One region of the Geobacillus sp. FSL W8-0026 genome, then DNA from elsewhere that is predicted to be linked to it. Evidence: riboswitches for the same ligand, from Rfam matches in the RefSeq annotation. Region 1 holds a riboswitch; each other region holds the start of a gene.
What was found. A riboswitch is a leader RNA that binds a small molecule or an ion and turns the genes downstream of it on or off. The one in region 1 is predicted to bind cobalamin.

Region 1 (7,355 bases):
CGCTGGAAGCAAGCCGCGCTGATGGGCGTAGCGGCCGAGCGCCACCGTTTCTTTCACCGTATAGCCGTGCGCCGTTTCCAACGTTTGCGGCAGGACGGCGGCCAAGCGCGCCCACTGTTTTGTCGACAATTCGGAAAGCGGCCGACCGCTGATGGCAATCTCGCCGCTTGCCAGCGGCAGCTCTTTGCTGATGAGCTTGAGCAATGTCGTCTTGCCGCTGCCGTTCGGCCCAATGATGCCAAACAGCTCCCCTTTCTCCACGGAAAACGTCACCCGGTCAAGCACTTGAGTCGTCCCGTATCGGTGCGACACCTCTCGCACTTGCAGCATCGTCATCCCAACTTTCGCTTCGTTTTTCGGAAAAACAAAACGGCAAACAACGGAGCGCCGACGAGCGAAGTGATGACGCCAATCGGCAGTTCGCGCGGCTCGATGATCGTCCGCGCCGCCAGATCGGCGAACACAAGAAACGCCCCGCCGTACAAGAGCGATAGCGGCAAAAGCACCCGGTAGTCCGGCCCGCATAAAAGCCGCACGATGTGGGGAACGACAAGCCCGACAAAGCCGATCGTCCCCGACACCGACACCGCCGCTCCGGTGAGAAAGGCGGCCGCCGTCAAAATAACGATTTTCCGGCGCGCAACGTCAACGCCGACATGAAGCGCCACCGCTTCGCCGAACGCGAACGCGTTCAACTCGCGGCCGTTGGCGATCAACACCACGGCACCGATGAGGAAAAACGGAAACAGCAATCCACTGTATTTCCATCCGCGCATCGCCACGCTTCCCATCAGCCAAGAGATGATTTGCCGCAATTCGTCGCCGGTCAAAGCGATCATGAGCGAAATGAAGGCGCTAAAAAAGGCCCCGAAAATAATGCCGGCTAAAATGATCGTCTCCACCGCCATCCGCCGATCGACGGCGCGGGTGAACGCCAAGACGGCCGCAAGCGTCGCCATGCCGCATAAGATGCTGACGATCGGCAGTGTAAACGTGCCGAACAACGGCCATTGCCAGCCAAGGAAGATCACGAGCACCGCGCCGACTGACGCGCCGGATGAAACACCGAGCGTGTACGGGTCGGCGAGCGCGTTTTTCAAAAGCCCCTGAAACGCCGCCCCAGCCAGCGCCAACGAAGCGCCAACCAAAAAGGCGAGCACGACGCGCGGCAGGCGGATCGCCATCACAATCGGCACCCAGTCGGAAGGAACGTCCGACGAGAGCGGCATTCCGAGCCATTGCGACGCGAGAATCTCGATAATAGAAGAAAAGGGAATCGACAGCGACCCTGTCGATACCCCTGCGAGCAGCGAAAATACAGCCGCCGTAACGGCCATGATATACATCGGTAGTTTACTGAAACACTTCCGGGTAAATGGCTTTGGCAAGTTCCTCGACCCCTTCGGCGAGGCGCGGACCCGGCCGGCTGACCAAATCGGTGTTGACATCATACACCCGCTTGTTTTTCACCGCCGGCACATCTTTCCAAGCCGCGCGCTCGAGCACTTGTTTCGCCCCGCCGTATGTCGTGATGATCACATCTGGCTTATAGGCCACCGCTTTTTCCTCGGTCACCATCGGCCAGCCTTCCAAATCGCCGGCGACGTTTTTGGCCGCGATCACTTGCAGCATCTCATCCATAAACGTTCCTTTGCCGGCCGTATACAGCTGCGGCGGCGGCGACACTTCCACCCACACATTCGCCCGCTTGTCCGCCGGAATTTGTTTCGCTTTTTCTTCGATTTGCGAAAGCTTTTCTTTCATCCCTTCAATCACTTGCTTCGCTTTGTCCACCGTTCCTGTCGCTTTGCCGATGAGCTCGATCGAGGCGTACACATCCGCAAATGATTTCGCATCATTGACGACAAGCACAGTGATGCCGGCGTCTTTCAATTGCTGCAAGCCATCGCGCGAGTTATGGGCGCTTGACGCATGAGCTAAGACGAGATCCGGCTTCAACGAAAGAATTTTCTCAACGTTAAACTCCATGCCGCCGATTTTCGTTTTCGTCTTGACGTCTTCAGGGTAATTGTCAAAATCGCTGACGCCAACGATTTTTTCACCGAGCCCTAACGCGTAGGCGATTTCCGTATTGCTCGGGATGAGCGAAACGATCGTTTTCGGTTCCGCTTTGATGGTGACCTCTTCCCCCAAGCCGTCTTTCACCGTCACCGGAAACGCCGATTGTTCCGCTTTCGGCTCCTCTTTTTTTGTCGGCTGGGCGCTGCTGCCCGCTCCGCTGCTGCAACCAACAAGCATAGCGGCCAAAAGGAGGAGAGCAGCGAGCGCCGCAGACCATTTCCAACGCTTCATCCGTACGTCCCCCCTTCAATGATGTATGGACAATAAAAAAACGCCCATTCCGTCCGGTCGGGGAATGAGCGGGAAACAGACCACCAATGGGCACAACTATGCCCTATGCGACTGTTTCCGCGTCTCACCCCCCGAAGATTCGGAAACCGCAGCAAGCAAGGCAGGTCTACTGGCTCATGCGTCATCCTACTCTGAAGCCTTCCCGTACGGAAAACAGCACAAGCCATCCGTCCGTACAGTGGCGATTTCATTTCGTCCGCATTGACAGTTGCGGGGACAGCTCCGGATTCCCACCGGATTCCCTATTAAGCCTTTTCGGCACCTTGCTGCGAGTTGATTGAGTTATCGGATATGGACATTTTTATATTAAAGCAAGGCTTGGCATTTGACAACTATGAATTTACAGCAGGCTGGCGGCCGGCGGTCATCGATCCATTTTTGCGGTCAGGCAGCTCGGCTCCAGTGTCCGTGTTTTGTACGGAACGCCGCAGGCACCGTTGCATCGAACGCCGCGATGTCCAATGCCGCCACGTTGCCTACCTCCACTTTCTCCCCTTCACCGTTTGGCAACGACGCGTTCCTTTGAAAAACAGGAAAGACGCCCCTCTGGCCCGGCGTCTTTCCCGAATGCAAGTTTCATCTCCTCACTGCTCGATGTATTTTTCAAACACAAAGCCGAAATCTTTCACCGTATAGTTCTTTTTCGCTTCCGTCAGCCATCGAAACGCGTATTCATTCACGGCCTGAAAATCAGCCGACACATTGGCGCCGTCGCCGCGCATATTGGCAAACACCTTGGTCGCCAGCTCGAGGCTCCGCTCGGCATAGTCGAGCTTCATTTCATTTTCGCGGCAAATGTCGGCGATCGCAAGCAGCGATTTATACAAATCTTTCAGTTCCTCGATATGTTTTTTATGCACATCAATCGAGTAGGCGTGCGACCCGATTTTGAATTTGATTTCCGCGTCCAAATCGACTGTTCCGGCCGTCTCGAGCGACACGTCGGAAATCGGATGCTTGTAGTAATCGTAGCGGCGCAGCGTCCGTTTTTTGCTTGTTGCGCTCGTGCCGTCCAGATGAATGAGCGCACGGTTGGTGAAGCAATACTCATCGGATTTCGATTTAATAAGGAAGTAGATTTTTTCTCCATCCTCGTGCATCACATAATCATCGGCATCGACTTTGTCGTAGTCTTTCGGCTGAATGACCGAACCGATGTCGCTCAATCCAAGCACATCGGCCGCGACTTTTCCAAACATGCTCATTTCTCGCCCCGACCCCTTCCATTTTTCATTGGCTCGCGCCGCTCCGCAACGAGCAGCAACGCACGTTGTTTTGGCAGAGCACCGCATCCTCTATAGTCATACGTGGAGGGCAAAAAAAAGTTTCATGTTTGCCAACCATTGAACGGCCCAACCATTTCGCTTTTTACCGTTTTCTCATCGCATTGGCTAAAAATTCAACATCCGTGCCAACAATCACTTGCAAGTCCGTTTGGTTGAGGCGAAGCACACCTTTCGCTCCCAAACGTTTCAATTCTGCTTCGTTGACTTTTGACATGTCTTTCACTTTTAGGCGCAAGCGTGTGACACAATTGTCAATTTGTGCGAGATTATCCTTTCCTCCCAACGCTTCGATATAGTTTGCAGCAAGGTCCTCGTATTTGACGCCCGACTGCGCCGCTTCGCTGTCGGTAAACTCGCCTTCTACGTCGTCTTCACGCCCCGGCGTTTTTAAATCCAGCTTCGTAATCAAGAAATAGAAGACAACGAAATAGATCACGGCATAGATGAGTCCTTGAACAATCAACAAATACGGTTTTTTCGCAATGCCGTAGTTTAAGAAAAAGTCAATCGCCCCAGCCGAGAACGTAAACCCGTGGTGGATGTCAAGCGCCGTCGCCACTGCGAGCGACAAGCCGGTCAACACGGCATGAACGACGTACAAGAGCGGCGATAAAAACATAAACAAAAATTCGATCGGTTCCGTAATCCCAGTTAAAAACGATGTTAACGCCACGCCAAGGAGCGCGCCCGCGACCGCTTTGCGCCGCTCTTTTTTCGCCGCGGCGATCATCGCCAGCGCTGCCGCCGGGAGACCGAACATCATCACCGGGAAGAAGCCGGCCATAAAAATGCCCGCATCCGGGTCACCGGCGAAAAAGCGGCTTAAATCGCCGGTTTTGCCGTTATATTCGCCAAAGACAAACCAGACAAAACTGTTTAACACATGGTGCAATCCGACCGGAATCAGCAGCCGGTTTAAGAACCCGAAAATGCCGACGCCAACAGCCCCAGCGCCAACGATCCAATGGCCAACCGCGTTGATGCCGTCTTGAATCGGCGGCCAAATGTAGCCGAAAACAAGAGCAAACACGAGACAAGCGATGTCACGATCGGCACAAACCGCCGGCCGCCGAAAAAGCCGAGCCAGTCGGGCAGCTTGATATCATGATAGCGGTTGTATAAAAGTCCGGCGATCACCCCGGAGATGATGCCACCTAATACAGACATATTGATGTCTTTATCAATCGCGGCAGCGCCCTTCGTTAGCACAAAGCAGCCGATCGCGCCGGCCAGAGCGGCGGCGCCGTTGCCGTCTTTGGCAAAACCGATCGCCACGCCGATGGCGAAAATCAACGCCAAGTTGGAAAACACCGCATCACCTGCAGCAGCGATAAATGGAATATCTAATAAATCCGGCTTGCCGAGTCGAAGCAACAATCCAGCCGCCGGCAAAACGGCAATCGGCAGCATTAACGCTTTTCCAAGCCGCTGCAAAAAGCCTAACATTCATACTCCTCCCCTTTCCATTTCAATCATAAATTTGTACCGGTCGCCGCGGTACACCGATTTGACGACTTCGAACGGCCGGCCGTCATCAAGGCAGGTGCGGCGCTCAAGCAGCAGCACCGGCGCCCCTTCTTTCACTTGCAAATGCTCAGCCTCCAGCTTGCGGGCGACGGACGCTTCCAATGTTTGAACAGCAGAACCGATGATCAATCCTGTTTCCTTTTCGATAAATTCATAGACGGAACCGCTTACAACATCACGCGTCAGCCCGGGAACAAGATGGACGGGAATGTAGAGCGTCTCCAGCGCCATCGGCAAGCCATCGGCCAACCGGAGGCGGCGGACTTCATAAAGGTCATCGCCTTTTGTGACGCCAAGTCCTTCAGCCAGCTTCTCGGAAGCGGGAACGGTCTCAAAGCGGAGGACGATCGTGCCGGGCTCCATGCCGCGCGCCCGCATATCTTCGGAAAAGCTCGTCAGCCCTTTCAGCGGCTGCTCGATTTTTTTGGCGGCGACAAACGTTCCTTTCCCGCGCCGGCGGACGAGATAGCCATCGTTCACTAAATTGTTGACCGCCTGCCGAACGGTCATCCGGCTGATGTCATACGTTTCTGCCCACTCCCGCTCCGACGGGATCATCTCGCCCGGCCGCCACTCTCCTTTTTCGATTTTTTCTTTTATATATTGCTCGAGCTGATAGTAAATCGGAATCGGCGACTGTTTATCGATCATGGCGCATCCCCTTTCCGCTTTTCCTTTGGGATGAGCGAGAGCGCCGCGCAGTCGGCGATGATCGTCACGTCCGGATGAAGGTGAAGCGCCGAAGCCGGCCAATCCGGTGTGACAACGCCTTCGAGAAGCCGGGCAATGGCTTCCGCTTTTTCCTCCCCTGACGCCAACAGCACGATGCGGCGGCTCCGCAAAATGGTCGCAATTCCCATCGTTATGGCATAGCGCGGCACATCATCCAACGACGGGAAAAAGCGGGCGTTCGCTTCGCGCGTCAACGGGGCGAGCTTGACGACATGAGTCGGCGATGAAAACGGCGTTCCCGGCTCGTTAAAGCCGATATGGCCGTTGCGGCCGATGCCTAAGAGCTGCAAATCGATGCCGCCCAATTCATCGATGAGCCGCTCGTAGCGGCGGCATTCTTCGTCAAGATCAGCAGCCAAGCCATCCGGCACATGCGTCTCGTGAAGCGGGATGTCCAAGTGGGCAAACAAATGCTGATTCATATAATAGCGATAGCTGTTCGGATGATCCGGACCGAGCCCGACATACTCATCCAAATTGACCGTGCGCACGAGCCGATACGATGTCCCATGTTGCCGATGATCGGCGGCCAATTGGCGGTACACACCGAGCACGGTCGAGCCGGTCGCCAAGCCGAGAACGGCATTCGGCTTTTCCTTGACTTGTTTGATGATGATGTCCGCTGCCCGGCGGCTCATCTCGGTATAGTCAGCGGTTTCCAAAAGCTGCAACGCCATCGCTCTTCCCCCTTTCACCCCGCTGGCGATAAGCAAGAGCGCCGCGGCAAAACGTCATCATGACCTCATATCGTTCATTCAACACGACGACATCGGCGTCTTTGCCGGGTCGCAAGCTGCCCTTTCGATCAAGGATGTCAAGCTGTTTTGCCGGATTCCAGCTCGCCATGCGGATCACCTCTTCAATCGTGCAGCCGGTGTAATCAAGCACACGGCGGATGGCGTCGGCAAGCTTGAGTACACTTCCCGCCAGCGTACCGTCGGCAAGCCGCGCCTCTTGACCGCGGACGGTCACCTCTTGGCCGCCAAGTTCATACCGCCCATCACCTAGACATTTGGCCCGCATGGCATCGGTGATTAAGATGAGCCCATCGCTTCCTTTATTCCGATACGCAAAGCGGACCATCGGCGGCGCGACATGCAGCCCATCGGCGATCAGTTCGCACATCACTTCTTCAAACATCAGCACAGCACCGGCAACCCCCGGTTCGCGGTGATGGATGCCGCGCATCCCGTTAAACAAATGGGTGGCGTGCGTCACTCCTGCTTGAATCGCCGCTTTCACTTTGTCGTAAACGGCATCGGAATGGCCGATCGAAGCGATGACCCCCGTTTGCTTTAAATAAGCGGCCAACTCAAGCCCCCCCTCGCGCTCCGGGGCAAGGGTGACAAGGCGGATGTGGCCGCCGGCCGCCTCTTGCCAGCGCTGAAACAGCGAGACATTGGGGTCGACGAGGTGGCGCGGGTGCTGCGCCCCGGT
Region 2 (7,355 bases), 370 kb from region 1:
ATGCGCAAGCGGAACGATTTTAGCCAAAACCAAAAAAAGAAAGGGAGACGATCAATGGAACGAATCCGTTTAGCGGACGATTTGACTTTTTCCCGCCTCATTCACGGCTGTTGTCGGCTTGCGGACTGGGGCTATTCGCGCGAGCAGCTGCTCGGGCTCATTGAATTTTGTCTTGAGCGCGGCATTACGACGTTTGACCATGCTGATATTTACGGCGACTACACGTGTGAATCGCGCTTTGGCGAAGCGCTGGCGTTAAAGCCAAGCTTGCGCGGTCAGATCGAGATTGTGACGAAATGCGGCATCAAGCGGCCGCCAAAATACGGGATGAAATTATATGATACAAGCAAAACCCATATCATCGCCTCGGTCGAGCAGTCGCTCGCCAATTTCCGCACGGATTATATCGATGTCTTGCTCATTCACCGTCCGGATCCGTTCATGAATCCAGAAGAGGTGGCCGAGGCGTTTTGCCAGCTGAAACAGGACGGAAAAGTGCGCTATTTCGGCGTCTCGAACTTTAAACGTTCGCAGTGGGAAATGCTTCAGTCGTATTTGCCGTTTCCGCTCGTGACCAACCAAATCGAAGTATCGGCGTATCGGTTGGAAAATCTTGAAGACGGCACAGTTGACCTTTGCCTTGAGAAGCGCGTTCCGCCAATGGTATGGTCGCCGCTCGCCGGTGGAGCGATTTTTTCCGCTGACGATGACCGGGCGGTGCGGCTGCGCGGGACGCTTGAACAAGTGCGAGGCGAAGTGGGCGCTGAGACGATCGACGAAGTGCTGTACGCGTGGCTCCTCGTTCATCCAGCGCGGATGATGCCGATTGTCGGATCGGGAAAACGAGAACGCATCGAGCGGGCGGTGCGGGCGCTGTCTTTGCCGCTTTCCCGCGAGCAATGGTTCGCCATTTGGCAAAGTTCCATGGGGCATGAGGTGCCATAAGGGGAGAAGCCGATGAAAGTCATTATTGCGGAAAAACCGGACCAAGGGGCGACGCTCGCCTCGATTTTTCAGACGAAAAAACGGCAAGGCTATATCGAAATTTTGCCGAATGACTTGTTTCCGGATGGGGCGTATATGACATGGGCGATCGGGCATTTGTTCCAGCTCGCCCCGCCCGAGCGGTACCGCCCGGAGTGGAAACGGTGGACGCTCAACACGTTGCCGATCGTCCCGGAACGGTTCGAGTATGAGATCGAAAAAGCGAAGGCGAAACAGTTTCAAGTGATTAAGGAGTTGCTGCGGAAGCCGGAAGTGACGGAAATCATCCATGCGGGAGACGCCGGGCGCGAAGGGGAGCTCATTGTGCGCAACGTGATCCGCCTGAGCGGCGTTAACAAGCCGATCAGGCGGCTTTGGCTGTCATCGTTGACCCCAAAGGCCATTGCCGAAGGATTTCGCCGCCTGCTCGATGAGCAGACGACGCGTCCGCTCTATGAAGAAGCGTACGCCCGCGCCTGCGCGGATTGGCTCGTCGGCATGAACGCTTCGCGCGTGTACAGCTTGTTGCTGAAAGAGCGCGGGATGAACGATGTATTCTCCGTCGGGCGCGTGCAGACGCCGACCTTGGCTCTTATTGTCCGGCGCGAGCGGGAAATCGAGCAGTTCCGCTCGGAGCCGTTTTGGGAAGTCATCGCTTCGTTTGTCATCGGCGACAAGCGCTATGAAGGAAAATGGACGGATGAAAACGGTCAAACGCGTCTTAAGGACGAGGAGATGGCGAAACGAATCGCGGCCTTTTGCCGCGGGAAGCGGGCGGAAGTCGCCGACGTCCGCACCGAGCGGAAAACGTATCAGCCGCCGCTGTTGTTCAACTTATCGACGCTGCAGGCGACAGCGAACAAGCTGTACCGCTTCTCGCCGAAAAAAACGCTCGATGTGCTGCAATCGCTCTACCAAAAAGGAATCGTTTCGTACCCGCGTTCGGATTCGATGCATGTGACTAGGGGAGAGGCGGAAACGTTCCCGGCCATTTTGCAAAAACTGTCGTCGTTTCCGGCGTACGCTTCGTATTTTCCGCTGCCGCGGCCGTCGATTTTACAGAATAAACGTTATGTAAACGAGAAAAAAGTGACCGACCACTACGCCATCATCCCGACGGAACAGGTCGTTGACCCGGAGAAGCTGTCGGCCGACGAGCGAAACGTGTACGATTTAGTTGTCCGCCGCTTGATCGCCGCCCACCACCAAGCGGCGGTCATGGATTATACGACCGTCACGACGTTGGTTGACGGTCGGGCTCGCTTCGTTTCGAAAGGAAGGCAGGTTGTTGACGAGGGGTGGCGCACCGTCATCCGTCCGCATGAGGAGGAGAAAGACGCGGTGCTGCCGCCGCTCGAGCGGGGCGAAGCGGGGGAGGCGGCCGCTGTCAAAGTGAAAGAAGGGAAAACCGAGCCGCCGAAACGGTATACGGAAGGCGAACTCATCACCTTGATGAAAACGGCGGGAACATTTTTGGACGATGAGGAGCTGGAAAAAGTGCTCGCCAAAACGGAAGGGCTCGGCACGGAAGCGACAAGGGCGGCGATCATTACGATGCTGAAGGAACGAAAATACATTGAAGTCAAAAATAACCTCGTCTATCCAACGGACAAGGCGAAAGTATTGATCGAGGCGCTTGGCGGCACGATTCTCGCCTCGCCGGAAATGACAGCGAAATGGGAGCAGCGCCTAAGCGAAATCGGCGAAGGAACGGCCTCGCCCGCCGCGTTTATGGAACAGGTGAAAAAGCTGGCGCAAAAAGTGGTCGCTGACGCCATCGCTGCCGCCCCAGCTTGGAATTTTAACGGGGTCGACACCGCCTCGATCCAGCGGACGAGAACGAAAAAAACGATCGGTGAGAAGCTCGGGCCGTGCCCGCTTTGCGGAGGGACCGTCATCGACAAAGGAACGTTGTACGGTTGCGACCAGTACGCGAAAACAAAATGCTCGTTTACGATCGCCAAACGCATTCTCGGCAAATCGATTTCGGCGGCCAATGTAAAAAAGCTGCTGGCAAAAGGAAAAACCAATGTCATTAAAGGATTCAAAAAAGGCGGAAAAACGTTTGACGCTGTCCTTGTGTGGGATGAAAACGAGAAGAAATTGTCGTTTCAGTTTCCGAAGCGGTAATGAAGGCAACAGAGGAAATAGGGGGCGGGGCGCTTGGCGAAAGGGCGGACCGATGGCGTCCCGTCCTTTTTTGCCGGTTCCTCCGTTTGCGGCTCTTGAATCCGTTCCATCAGCCGCTCCGGCTCGCTTAGCGCGGCGGCCTCCTTTTTCATAAAGGATACACCGAATCGGATCAGATGGAAACGATTTCATTTTTAAACAATAATAATATTATGTAAACTAGAATCCCGGCTTTCTCCTTGAAGGCTAGTCAATGGTCGGGCGGCCGGCGGCAAGCGGCGATGCGAGCCGGGCGGTCGGGATAGTCGGTAAAGATCCCGTCCACGCCCATGGCGCATAGGCGCGCCAGATCGTGCGTTGCATTGACGGTATAGACGTGGACGATGAGCCCGCGGCGATGGGCGGCGCGCACTCGCTCTTTGGTGACGGCCGAAAGCGGCAAGCCGATGCCATCGGCGTAGGCGGCGATTTGTCTCAGCCGTTGATCGTCCCAATGTTGCGCTTCCCTTCCGTCGATTAATTGGATGAGCGGAATGCCGCGCGGAATGAGCCGGCGCAGCGCCTCGAGGCTTTTTCGGGAAAACGATTGAAACATGACGCGGCCGGGGCGCAACATGTGATGGCTTTGCAGCAGGTGCGCGACGGCCTTTTCGATGCCGGGCTGTTTCGTTTCGATGTACAACGGGGCTTCCACACGCTCCGCTTTCAACATCTGAATGACCTCATCAAGCGTCGGGACGCGCTCGCCGGCAAAGCGCGGAGCCAACCACGAGCCAGCATCCAACTTTTTGAGCTCACGAATTGAAAAATCGCTGACCTGCCATGGCGATCGGCGCGGATAAACGGTTTCGGCGTTTGTCGTCCGAGCGAGTGTGGCATCATGCAAAGCGACGAGCTTCCCGTCTTGGGTGGCCCGCACATCGACTTCGATATAGTCGGCCTGCATGCGGGCGGCGAGGCGGTAGGACGTGAGCGTATGCTCCGGCGCGTGTCCGGATGCGCCGCGGTGGGCGATGATGATCGGTTTCGGGGCGACGGACGGCTGTGCGGCGGTTGATGCGGCGAGGCCGAGCGGCAGGCACAATAACCACAACACATGAAGCCATTGGCGGAGGGCGGCGGTTCGGCGCAACGTCGTTCCCCCCTTTCTCTTTGCATTATACTTTATTGAAATGAAGCGATTGTGAAGCGATGGTAAAGATGTGGTGAAACGCACGGGACATGAATCCTTATTTGTATTTTGCTTCCTTTTGCAAAATGGTATGCGTTTTGATTCGAACGGGGAGGGTTGTTGCTGCCTACTGTAAGTGCCAACAAAGACGTTGGGCTATAGCCAAGCGGCAAGGCAACCGACTTTGACTTCCGTGATGCGCTCGTTCGAATCCAGCTAGCCGAGCTGAATGGCCGGACGGGGCGGCTTTTGCCGCGTAGCCGGCAGGCAAAAACGGCTTCCGCCATGTCGTGTGGGGCCGTTTTTTCGTTCGCCGGACAGCGAGGACGAGCCAATACGTTCAACGTCTAGTTTAGCAAAACTCCACATCTTTTTCAAATATAAACAGCGCCGCAAAAAAAAGCGTAGTCAGCAGGACTTTGGCGAATGGTGGCGAATGCAAAAAGGGAAAGGAGAGAGCGACAATGAAAACAGCCGATTTATGCGATCAATTTTTAGACGAGCTGCAAGTATGCGAGGTGCCGTTCCAATCATATGGCGGAAAACAGATGTTTTCCGGACCGATTGCGACAGTTGACGTGTTGGAGGACAACGTGCTTGTCCGCGAAGCGCTCGAGACCGTTCCAGCGGGGACGGTGTTGGTTGTCGACGGAAAAGGGTCGCGCCGCGTTGCGTTATTCGGCGACCGATTGGCACAAATCGCCTGCGAGAGGGGGCTGGCTGGCGTCATTATCCATGGCTGCATCCGCGATTCCGCAGAAATCGGTGCGATGCCGATCGGCGTCATGGCCATTGGCACGTGCCCGGTCAAAAGCCGAAAAGAAGGAAAAGGCGCCCGCGACGTTGCGCTCGAGTTTGGCGGTGTGCGTTGGGAACCGGGAGCGTATGTGTACGCCGATGCGGACGGCATCGTCGTGGCCTGCGCCGATTTGTCGGCAAAAAACGGTTGACGGTAGCGTTTTGCTTGTACTACGATGGAGACAGATGCTTGTTCCATGACAGTGTAGATATGGTGAAGAACCCACAAGGTGCCTGAGCTCGTCAAACCGGCTCGGGTGAAAAAGGGAAGTCCGGTGAAAATCCGGCACGGTGCCCGCCACTGTGATGGGGAGCTTTGCGGCAACAAGTCACTGAAGAGAACTTCGGGAAGGCGCCGCAAGCGATGATCCTAAGTCAGGAGACCTGCCTTGTTTGGGTCGGACGGATGCCTACGGGACTATAGGCAGACGTGCGGGAGAATGAGGGCTGCATAAGGCCTGTTTGGGTCGTTTAAGACTTTTTTGTATACATTTTTCTGCACCTCTGCTGTAGAGGTGCTTTTTCTTTTGCCTGAAACCTGCTCGTCTGTCTGCATCTGAATTCTATCATTCTAGCCAAAAGGGGGGATTCGATGGCGACGTGGGATTTGCGGGGAATGAGGCATCATTTGTTCATTTGCAACGGCGGGACGTGCCTCCGTCATGGCGGGGAGGAAGTGACGCTGGCGGTGCGCGAAGAGATCGCCCGTCTTGGTTTAGACGATCTTGTTCATACGACACGAACGCGCTGCAACGGCCGCTGCCAGGATGCATGCGTGATGATCGTCTATCCGGATGGCGTCTGGTACCGAGAAATGACGCCGGAAAAAGCGCGGGAGGTGGTGCGCATCCATCTTTGTGAAGGGGCGCCGATTCGCGAATGGGCGACGTATGAGTTTGATGAGGAGGCAGGATGCAAATGGGCGCCAGCAGGGGAAAGCGAGGCGCCGGTTGGGAAGCGGAAAACGGCCAATGAACCGAAGGAGGCGAATCGACAATGATGCGAACAAGCCGTTGGGTTGTCATCGCGGCGCTATTGACAAGTTACTTTTTCTTGACGAATGAACAAGACGCGTACGCCATGCACATTATGGAAGGATTTTTGCCAGCGAAATGGGCGCTGTTTTGGTGGGGATTGTTTCTCCCGTTTTTCTTGGTTGGTTTACGTCGTCTCGTCCGCACGCTGAAAGAGCATCCGGAGCAAAAGCTGCTCATGGCCTTGGCTGGGGCGTTTACGTTCGTCCTGTCGGCGCTGAAAATTCCGTCCGTCACGGGCAGCAGTTCCCACCCGACCGGCATCGGCTTCGGGGCCGCGTTGTTTGGGCCGTGGGTGATGGTTGTCATCGGCACGCTAGTTCTTCTGTTCCAAGCGTTGCTGCTTGCTCATGGTGGATTGACGACATTGGGGGCGAACGCTTTGTCGATGGCGGTCGTTGGGCCGCTGGTTGCGTTTAGTGTGTATCAGCTGCACCGGCGCGGTCTTGTTTCACATCGAGTGGCGCTGTTTTTAGCTGCCTGTTTGTCGGATTTGGCGACCTATGTCACTACATCCGTTCAATTGGCAGTCGCGTTTCCAGCACCGGATGGCGGCGTGCTCGCTTCGTTTTTAAAATTTGCCGGCATTTTTGCCATCACTCAAGTGCCGCTGGCGGTGACGGAAGGCATTTTGACGGTGATGGTCTGGAACTGGCTCGCTTCATACCAAGCTTCTCCGCTATTTGAACGGGAAAAGGGGGCGTGATTCGATGAAGAAAAACCTGTGGCTGTTCGCTTTCGTATTGGTGTTGATCCTTCTTCCGCTTTGGTGGGCGCGCGGCTCCGAATTTGGCGGCACCGATGACCAAGCGGAACGGGCGATTCAAACGCTCGCTCCGCATTACCGGCCGTGGTTTGAATCGATTTTCACCCCGCCGGGCGGCGAAGTGGAAACGCTGCTATTTTCGCTGCAAGCCGCCCTTGGCGCCGGCGTCATCGGCTACGTGATCGGCCTGTATAAAGGGCGGTCGGAACGGAAGAACGGGCATGATTCGCGAGTTTGATCGGTTCGCTTACGACAATCGGCTGCGAACGTGGCGAGCGGAATGGAAGCTGGCGATGGCGGTGATCTTGTTGGTGCTTGGGATGATAAGCAGCTGGCGCGAACAGTTGCTCATTATGGCCGGGATGACGTATTGGATCATCGGTCGCGCCGGTGTACCGCTTTCGCTGTATGGAAAAGCAATGGCCGCCGCTTCAGTTTTTTTAGGAGTCAGCTTATTGACCATGGTCATTTC
Region 3 (7,355 bases), 1.3 Mb from region 1:
GAAAGGTTAAATCATCCATTTTCTCCTTGATTTGCTTATAGTCGCCCGGCTGGAGCGCAAAGACCACTTCGAGCACAATATCATGCGTCCGACTGATCAAGCTTGTTCGATAGCCAAGCTCCAGCTCTTCCTTTTTCAACGTTTTCAACTCACCGGCAAGCGTCGCCACTTTGACATGGTCAAGCACATCTTTCACTTCGCCGCCGTACGCTCCGGCGTTCATCATAATCGCCCCGCCGACCGACCCCGGAATGCCGCAGGCAAACTCCAACCCGGTGAGGTGTTGTTCGAGCGCGAACCGCGACACCGCTTTAATATCGGCTCCGCTTTGGGCGATCACGTTGTTTCCTTCACGCCAAATGCGGTTCAAATGCTTCAGCTGCATGACGATGCCGCGCAGCCCACCGTCGCGGATAATGACGTTCGAACCGTTGCCAAGAAGCGTAAACGGCAGGCCGTACTCTTCTTTCAGCCGCAACACCTCAATGACTTGCTCATACGTCTCCGGCCAGACGAGAAAATCGGCCTTGCCGCCGATCCGCACCAATGTATGGTTTTTCATCGGCTCATCGCGAAGGACATTTCGTTCACCACAAATCTGTACGAGTCTTTGATAAAGATGTTCTGCACGTTCCATCGTTCTGCCACCTTCTTTACGTCTTCCGTGCCGCCCAGCGGCATTCACCGCTTCCATTATCGCCGGAATCGCCCCTCATATCAAGTGGGCAATGTTCCTGATTCTGTTTTATTCCGGACGGGGCCAAAAGGTGACGTGGGATGGGCCACGCTATCGTCTCTTTTCTTCCTCTTTCATTGCCTGACTCTTCTCCTCTGAACGAAAACAGCTCACCCTTGAATCAGGTGAGCTGCTTTGCGCGCCAACAGCACAACCCCCATCGAACGCCCGCTTCTATCCTTATCGTCCCCTCACGTTTGCAGACTGCTTGGCCATCTGTCCTGCCAAAACGCTCGCTCCTATTGGTTCAAAAAACGGCAAATCAAGCCAAAGGCGCCTTGCCTGACAAAAAGCCACGCTGACTGTTGTCAAACGTGGCTTCTCTATCATTACAACTCATCAAATCCGTTGTCCACTTGCACTTTCGTATATTGGCGCGGCTTTTGTTCGAAAAAGTCGGATTTGCCAAGGTCGACTTCTTCATACGCTTTAATCCAGCGAAGCGGGTTCGTCCGATAGCCGTCGAACGGGCGGTCAAACCCAAGCTGGTGGGCGCGGACGTTGGCGTAAAACTTAATGTACGCCTCCAAATCAGCCAAGTCGATGCCATCGATCTCATGGCCGATGATTTCCCGCGCCCATTCGATCTCCAGCTCAGCCGCTTTCGTAAACGTTTCCCGGACAAAATCCGCCAACTCCGACGTCCGATATTCCGGATATTCGTTCAACACTTCTTTGAAAATTTTCGCAAACAAATCGACATGAATGTGCTCGTCACGGTTGATGTAATTGATCATCGTGCTCGTCGCCACCATTTTTTGCTGGCGCGCGAGGTTGTAGAAGAACGCAAACCCTGAGTAGAAAAACAGTCCTTCTAAAATGACGTCAAAAACGATCGAGCGCAACAAGTTTTCCACATTCGGCTCTTCCGCAAACGCCTTGTAGCCGTTCGTCACAAAATCGTTCCGCTTGCGCAGCGTCGGTTCGTTCCGCCAAAAGTCGAATACTTCATCTTGCTTCGCTTTCGGCACAAGGCTCGAAAGCACGTACGAATACGAATGGTTGTGAATGACTTCCTGCTGGGCGAGCATAATCATGAGCGCGTTGATGCTCGGATCGGTAATGTAATCAGCGACACGTCCGGCGTAATCGGTTTGGATGCTGTCAAGCAGCGCCAGAAGACCGATGATTTTCAAAAAGGCCTCCTGCTCGCGAGCCGTTAATTGCGGAAACTGCTTCACATCTTGCGCCATATTGATTTCAAACGGCGTCCAAAAATTGGCGAGCATTCGCTTATATTTGGCATACGCCCACGGATAGGCAAGATCATCCCAATTCAACACATTCGAGCAGCGGCCGTTGATGATGCCCGTCGAGCGGTTCGGCGCCTCCGGATCCATAATAGGTCGTTTGACTAAGCCGATCGTCATCGTCCATTCCTCCCTTTCGTTTTCTATAAAAGAATTTCTGATCTCCATGTCCCATCTTGATCACCTGACAAGCTGGCACGGTGACAAGAAGAGCAACAATGCCATGGAAAACCAAATTGTAGCTTATATAGTATCGTGCGCGCGGCCAACCGCTTACGCCTCTCCGGCACAAGGAAGTGCGCCTCTTTTGGCCCCGGTCAGCTCGCGCACGAATCGCACTCTTCGATCGTCCCCGATGTCGAACGCACGTAATACGTCGTTTTCAACCCCGACTTCCACGCCGTCAAATGCAAATCGAGCAGCTCCTTTGCCTTGATCGTATTCATGACGTAGAAGTTAAATGAGATGGCTTGGTCGACATGGCGCTGGCGCGCGGCGTTTTGCTTGATGCTCCAACGTTGGTCGATATGGTACGCCGATTTGTAATACCATGTCGTCTGTTCGTTTAGATCCGGCACGGTCACAGGAATTTTATAATCTTTCTTTTCCTCGGCATACACTTTTAAGAAAATCGGATCGATGCTCGCCGTGCTGCCGGCGATGATCGACGTCGAGGCGTTGGGCGCAATGGCCATGATATAGCCGTTGCGCACCCCGTAGCGGGCCACATTGCTCTTGAGTCGGTCCCAATCGAGCTCGCCGTGGCTTTGGTAGCCGCGCCGTTCGAAATAAGCGCCCGTCTGCCAATCCGATCCGGCAAACGCCGGGTAGCTCCCTTTTTCTTTGGCGAGCTCCATGCTCGCTTGAATCGCCAAATACGCGATCGTTTCATACAGTTCATCGGCGTAGCGGACCGCTTCCTCTGACTCCCAGCGAATGCCTTTTAACGCCAGCAAATGATGCCAGCCAAAAGTGCCAAGCCCGACAGCGCGGTATTTTTCGTTCGTCAAACCGGCCTGCAGCACCGGAATGTGATTTAAATCAATGACATTATCAAGCATCCGCATTTGAATCGGGATGAGCCGCTCCAACACCCCATCGGTCACCGCACGCGCCAAGTTGATCGACGATAAATTGCAGACGACAAAATCGCCCGGGATTTTTTCGATCACAATCACTCCGTCTTTCACATATTGCCGCTTCATCACCGTCGGGCTTTGGTTTTGCGCGATTTCCGTGCAAAGGTTGCTGCAGTAAATCATCCCGAGATGGCGATTCGGATTTTGTCGGTTCACTTCATCGCGGTAAAACATAAACGGCGTCCCCGACTCGAGCTGGCTGCGCATAATGCTTTTCATCACTTCGATCGCCGGCACTTTTTCTTTCGACAGCCTCGGTTCGTTGACGCATTGCCAATATTTCTCCCGAAAGCTGCCCTTCCCTTTTTCCTCATCATAAAAGTCTTCCAAACTAAATCCCATCACCGTCCGCACTTCATGCGGATCAAACAAATACCAGTCGCCGCGCTGTTCGACCATTTCCATGAACAAATCAGGGATGCAAACGCCGGTGAACAAGTCATGCGTCCGCAGCCGTTCGTCGCCGTTGTTGAGCCGCGCATCGAGAAACGCAAAAATATCTTTATGCCACACATCCAAATAGACGGAAATAGCTCCCTTTCGCTGCCCAAGCTGATCGACGCTCACCGCTGTGTTGTTCAGCTGCTTCATCCACGGGATGACGCCGGAGGAGACCCCTTTGAATCCTTTAATGTCGCTGCCGCGCGACCGGATTTTCCCTAAATAGACCCCAATGCCGCCGCCTGATTTCGATAAATTGGCGATGTCGGTGTTGCTGTCGTAAATCCCTTGCAAACTGTCATCGACCGTGTCGACAAAGCAGCTCGACAGCTGGCCGTATGACTTCCCGGCGTTGGCAAGCGTCGGCGTCGCCACGGTCATGTATAGGTTGCTTAACGCCCAATACGCTTCCTTCACCAACTCAAGCCGCCGCTGCTGTGGTTCGTTCGCCATAAGCGTCATGGCGATAACCAAAAATCGCTCCTGCGGCAACTCATACAGCCGCCGCTCATAATCGCGGGCCAAATACCGATCCGCAAGCGTGCGCAACCCTATGTACGTAAACAACTTGTCCTTCTCCGGATCAAGAAGCGCACCGATGGACGTAATTTCTTCTTTCGTATAACGTTCAAGCAGCAGCGGATGATATACTCCTTGTTCCGTCAGCGCAACAAGGAGCGAGTAGAAATCGCCATACCGCTTGCGCTCCTCGTACCCGCGATGCCGCGCTGCCTCGCGGTACAGTTGCTGCAAATACAGGCGGGCGCACACAAACGTCCATTCCGGCTCCTCCTCACTAATATACGACAGCCCTTCCAAAATGGCGGTTTGATACAGCTGCCGGAAGGTGACCATCTCTTTTCGGCTGAGAAGCTGCCATACACGTTCTTCATATTCCTCGAGCGACAAACGGACAAAGTCGGCCGCCGCCTGCTCCACCAACCTAGCAAACTCCTCGCGCGAAAATGCTTTCTCTTTTCCTTGATCATCGACAACAATTGATTTCGTCGACACTGTCATTCGTTTCCCCTCTCCTCCATAAAAAAATCCGCTCGGGCAGGCGAGCGGATGAAACGACAGACGGAAAAAGGCAGACGAACTCCCTTTTTCTTTTCCCCTATCGTTTCATCTTCTCACACCCCGAAGAACATGAAACGTTCCAAGCAAGGCAGGTCTCCTGACTCGTGCATCGTCCTACTTTGGGTCCTTCCCAGCGGCGCTAAATGGCTCTTGCCGCCAGTGGCCATCCCATTTCGTCCGCACATACAGTTGCGGGGGCAGTTCCGGATTCGCACCGGATTCCCTATTAAGTCCTGATGGACACCATTGCTTGGCGCAACGATATATAGTTGTTTAAAAAAGAGAACAAAACAATATATAGTGGATGATCATCCTGATGGAACAAGCATATACCAAAACCGGGAGAATTGCAAGAGTGGGTGAATCAAATTTTCTCTTCCTCAAAAAATCATGCCGTTGTTCACATTCCGTTCATAAAAGCATGCTACGATTCACCATGTACGAGAATCATACGAAGGAGGGGGACACAAAATGGGATACAAACCCCAAATCTCACCCGCCCATCAAGAGTGGGCAGTGGAAACACACGAATTGGTGAAAACCTTTGGCGACCACCGGGCCGTGGACGGTCTCAATTTGCGTGTGCGCGCGGGCACCATCTATGGTGTGCTGGGCCCCAATGGTGCCGGCAAGACAACGACAATCCGAATGTTAGCGACGTTATTGCGCCCGGACGCCGGTTCCGCCCAAATTTTTGGGTACGACGTCGTCAAACAACCGCAAATCGTCCGGCAATTGATTGGTGTCACCGGTCAATACGCCTCTGTTGACGAAACGCTCAGCGCAACAGAGAATCTAATGATCTTTTCTAGGCTTCTGGGACTGAGCCGAACAGAAGCAAGGCGAAAAACAAGCGAATTATTGGAGGAATTTGGCTTGACAGAAGCAGCCAAGCGCCCATTGAAACATTTCTCTGGCGGTATGCGCCGGCGTCTAGATCTCGCCGCCAGCCTCATTGCCCAGCCGCCGCTCATTTTTCTTGACGAACCGACCACCGGACTCGACCCGCGCACGCGCAATCAAATGTGGGAAACGATCCGGCGCTTGGTGAATATGGGGACAACGGTGCTGCTGACAACCCAATATTTACAAGAAGCGGACGAATTGGCAGACCGCATCGCCGTAATTGATCACGGCCGAGTCGTCGCTGAAGGGACACCCGATGAACTCAAGGCGTCCATCGGTCAATCGTCATTGCAAGTCAAGCTGCAACATCCTGGAGAGATCGAAACGGCCAAGCGCATCATTGAGCGCGTTCTCCATGTTCGGCCGACAGTATCCTTAGAAACCGGGAACATCACGGCGCCGATGGCCGATCCAGACCATGTGACGGACCTGCTTATCGCCTTGCGTCAAGAGGGCATCCACTTAACCGAGTTAAGTGTGCAAAAACCAACCCTCGATGAGGTCTTTCTGACCATTACCGGCCATGGAGTGGAAAAACGTGCAGATGAATCCAATGATGTAAGGGAGGAAGCGATGAGATGAAACCAGTGTCTCCTCAATTGGAGGTCAAACGCCAACATAAAAACCGTACAAGCGTTTCCCAAGCTGTACGAAATTCGCTGACGATGGCCTATCGTGGTTTGTTGAAGGTGCGGCGCACACCCGAACAATTATTTGACGTCACTTTTCAGCCGATTATCTTCACCTTGATGTTTACCTACATCTTTGGTGGAGCCATCGCGGGGAATGTTCATAACTACTTGCCCATGATCATTCCCGGCATTCTCATCCAAACGTTGATCGGGGCTTCCGTCACTTCAGGAGTTCAACTTCGCGATGATATGGATAAAGGCGTGTTCGACCGCTTTAAATCGCTGCCGATCGCCCGCATCGCTCCGTTGGCTGGGGCGTTATTAGCCGATGTAGTCCGCTATGTCATCGCCACCACCCTGACGTTTGCCATGGGATTTCTTATCGGCTACCGTCCGGAAGGAGGGATCGCCAGTGTGGCGCTTGCAGGCGTTTTCGCCATTGGATGCGCGTGGGCCGTCAGCTGGATCTTTGCCTTCTTCGGCGTCATTGCCCGTCATGCGGCCGCTGTACAGGGAATCTCCATGCTGGCGTTGTTCCCACTGATGTTTGTATCGAATGCGTTCGTGCCGATCAAGACGATGCCCGATTGGCTACAATGGATTGCCAAAGTCAATCCCATTTCCCATATGATCGCGGCCGTCCGCGAGTTGACGAATCACGGAACGATAGGCACCGATTTCGTCCTCTCCTTGCTCGGCGCGGCAGCCATTGTTGCGATCTTTGCTCCGATCACCGTTCGTGTCTATATGCGCCGGGCATAACCACTGGGGATGTCCGCGATGAGCATCCCCGCTTCTCCAATGAATATTAAGAATCAAACCCATCGTTTCATTATCTGCTGTCACGACGAAATTATAAACGAACCAGCTTCAACATTGACGAAGGCCAAGCAAAAGCGACACAATGGAAAATAGCATGAAAGGACAATGAAAGGGGATGACGATGGCACGAATTTTAATCGTCGATGATGACGCGCATATCCGCGAACTCGTCAGCCACTTTTTAAACTTAGAAGGATTTACAATCCATGAGGCGGCTAACGGAAAAGAAGCACTTGACGTATTGGAAACGGTGAAAGTGGATTTGGTCATTATGGATATTATGATGCCGGAAATGGATGGTTGGGAGCTATGTCGCGAACTGCGCGACTACGACGATGTCCCCATTTTA

Region 2: linked by a shared signal. The riboswitch ahead of NST29_RS08770 ((2Fe-2S) ferredoxin domain-containing protein) and the one ahead of NST29_RS07000 (ABC transporter substrate-binding protein) in region 1 are both predicted to bind cobalamin.
Region 3: linked by a shared signal. The riboswitch ahead of NST29_RS13205 (ribonucleoside-diphosphate reductase subunit alpha) and the one ahead of NST29_RS07000 (ABC transporter substrate-binding protein) in region 1 are both predicted to bind cobalamin.

The regions. Positions count from the first base shown of each region.
Region 1 is NZ_CP150194.1:1,380,305-1,387,659, reverse strand. It holds gene NST29_RS07010 (adenosylcobinamide amidohydrolase) at 1-336, opposite strand, end outside; gene NST29_RS07005 (iron ABC transporter permease) at 333-1,346, opposite strand; gene NST29_RS07000 (ABC transporter substrate-binding protein) at 1,354-2,313, opposite strand; cobalamin riboswitch at 2,455-2,654, opposite strand; gene NST29_RS06995 (PH domain-containing protein) at 2,958-3,572, opposite strand; partial or broken gene nagE (N-acetylglucosamine-specific PTS transporter subunit IIBC) at 3,742-5,105, opposite strand; gene NST29_RS06985 (GntR family transcriptional regulator) at 5,106-5,837, opposite strand; gene nagB (glucosamine-6-phosphate deaminase) at 5,834-6,595, opposite strand; gene nagA (N-acetylglucosamine-6-phosphate deacetylase) at 6,567-7,355, opposite strand, start outside.
Region 2 is NZ_CP150194.1:1,755,167-1,762,521, forward strand. It holds gene NST29_RS08745 (aldo/keto reductase family oxidoreductase) at 55-945, shown strand; gene NST29_RS08750 (DNA topoisomerase III) at 958-3,114, shown strand; gene NST29_RS08755 (hypothetical protein) at 3,096-3,266, opposite strand; gene NST29_RS08760 (glycerophosphodiester phosphodiesterase family protein) at 3,365-4,246, opposite strand; gene rraA (ribonuclease E activity regulator RraA) at 4,750-5,235, shown strand; cobalamin riboswitch at 5,295-5,490, shown strand; gene NST29_RS08770 ((2Fe-2S) ferredoxin domain-containing protein) at 5,676-6,083, shown strand; gene NST29_RS08775 (energy-coupling factor ABC transporter permease) at 6,080-6,823, shown strand; gene NST29_RS08780 (energy-coupling factor ABC transporter substrate-binding protein) at 6,828-7,121, shown strand; gene NST29_RS08785 (CbiQ family ECF transporter T component) at 7,105-7,355, shown strand, end outside.
Region 3 is NZ_CP150194.1:2,638,962-2,646,316, forward strand. It holds gene murB (UDP-N-acetylmuramate dehydrogenase) at 1-637, opposite strand, end outside; gene NST29_RS13200 (ribonucleotide-diphosphate reductase subunit beta) at 1,066-2,106, opposite strand; gene NST29_RS13205 (ribonucleoside-diphosphate reductase subunit alpha) at 2,304-4,586, opposite strand; cobalamin riboswitch at 4,716-4,909, opposite strand; gene NST29_RS13210 (ATP-binding cassette domain-containing protein) at 5,118-6,134, shown strand; gene NST29_RS13215 (ABC transporter permease) at 6,131-6,946, shown strand; gene NST29_RS13220 (response regulator transcription factor) at 7,128-7,355, shown strand, end outside.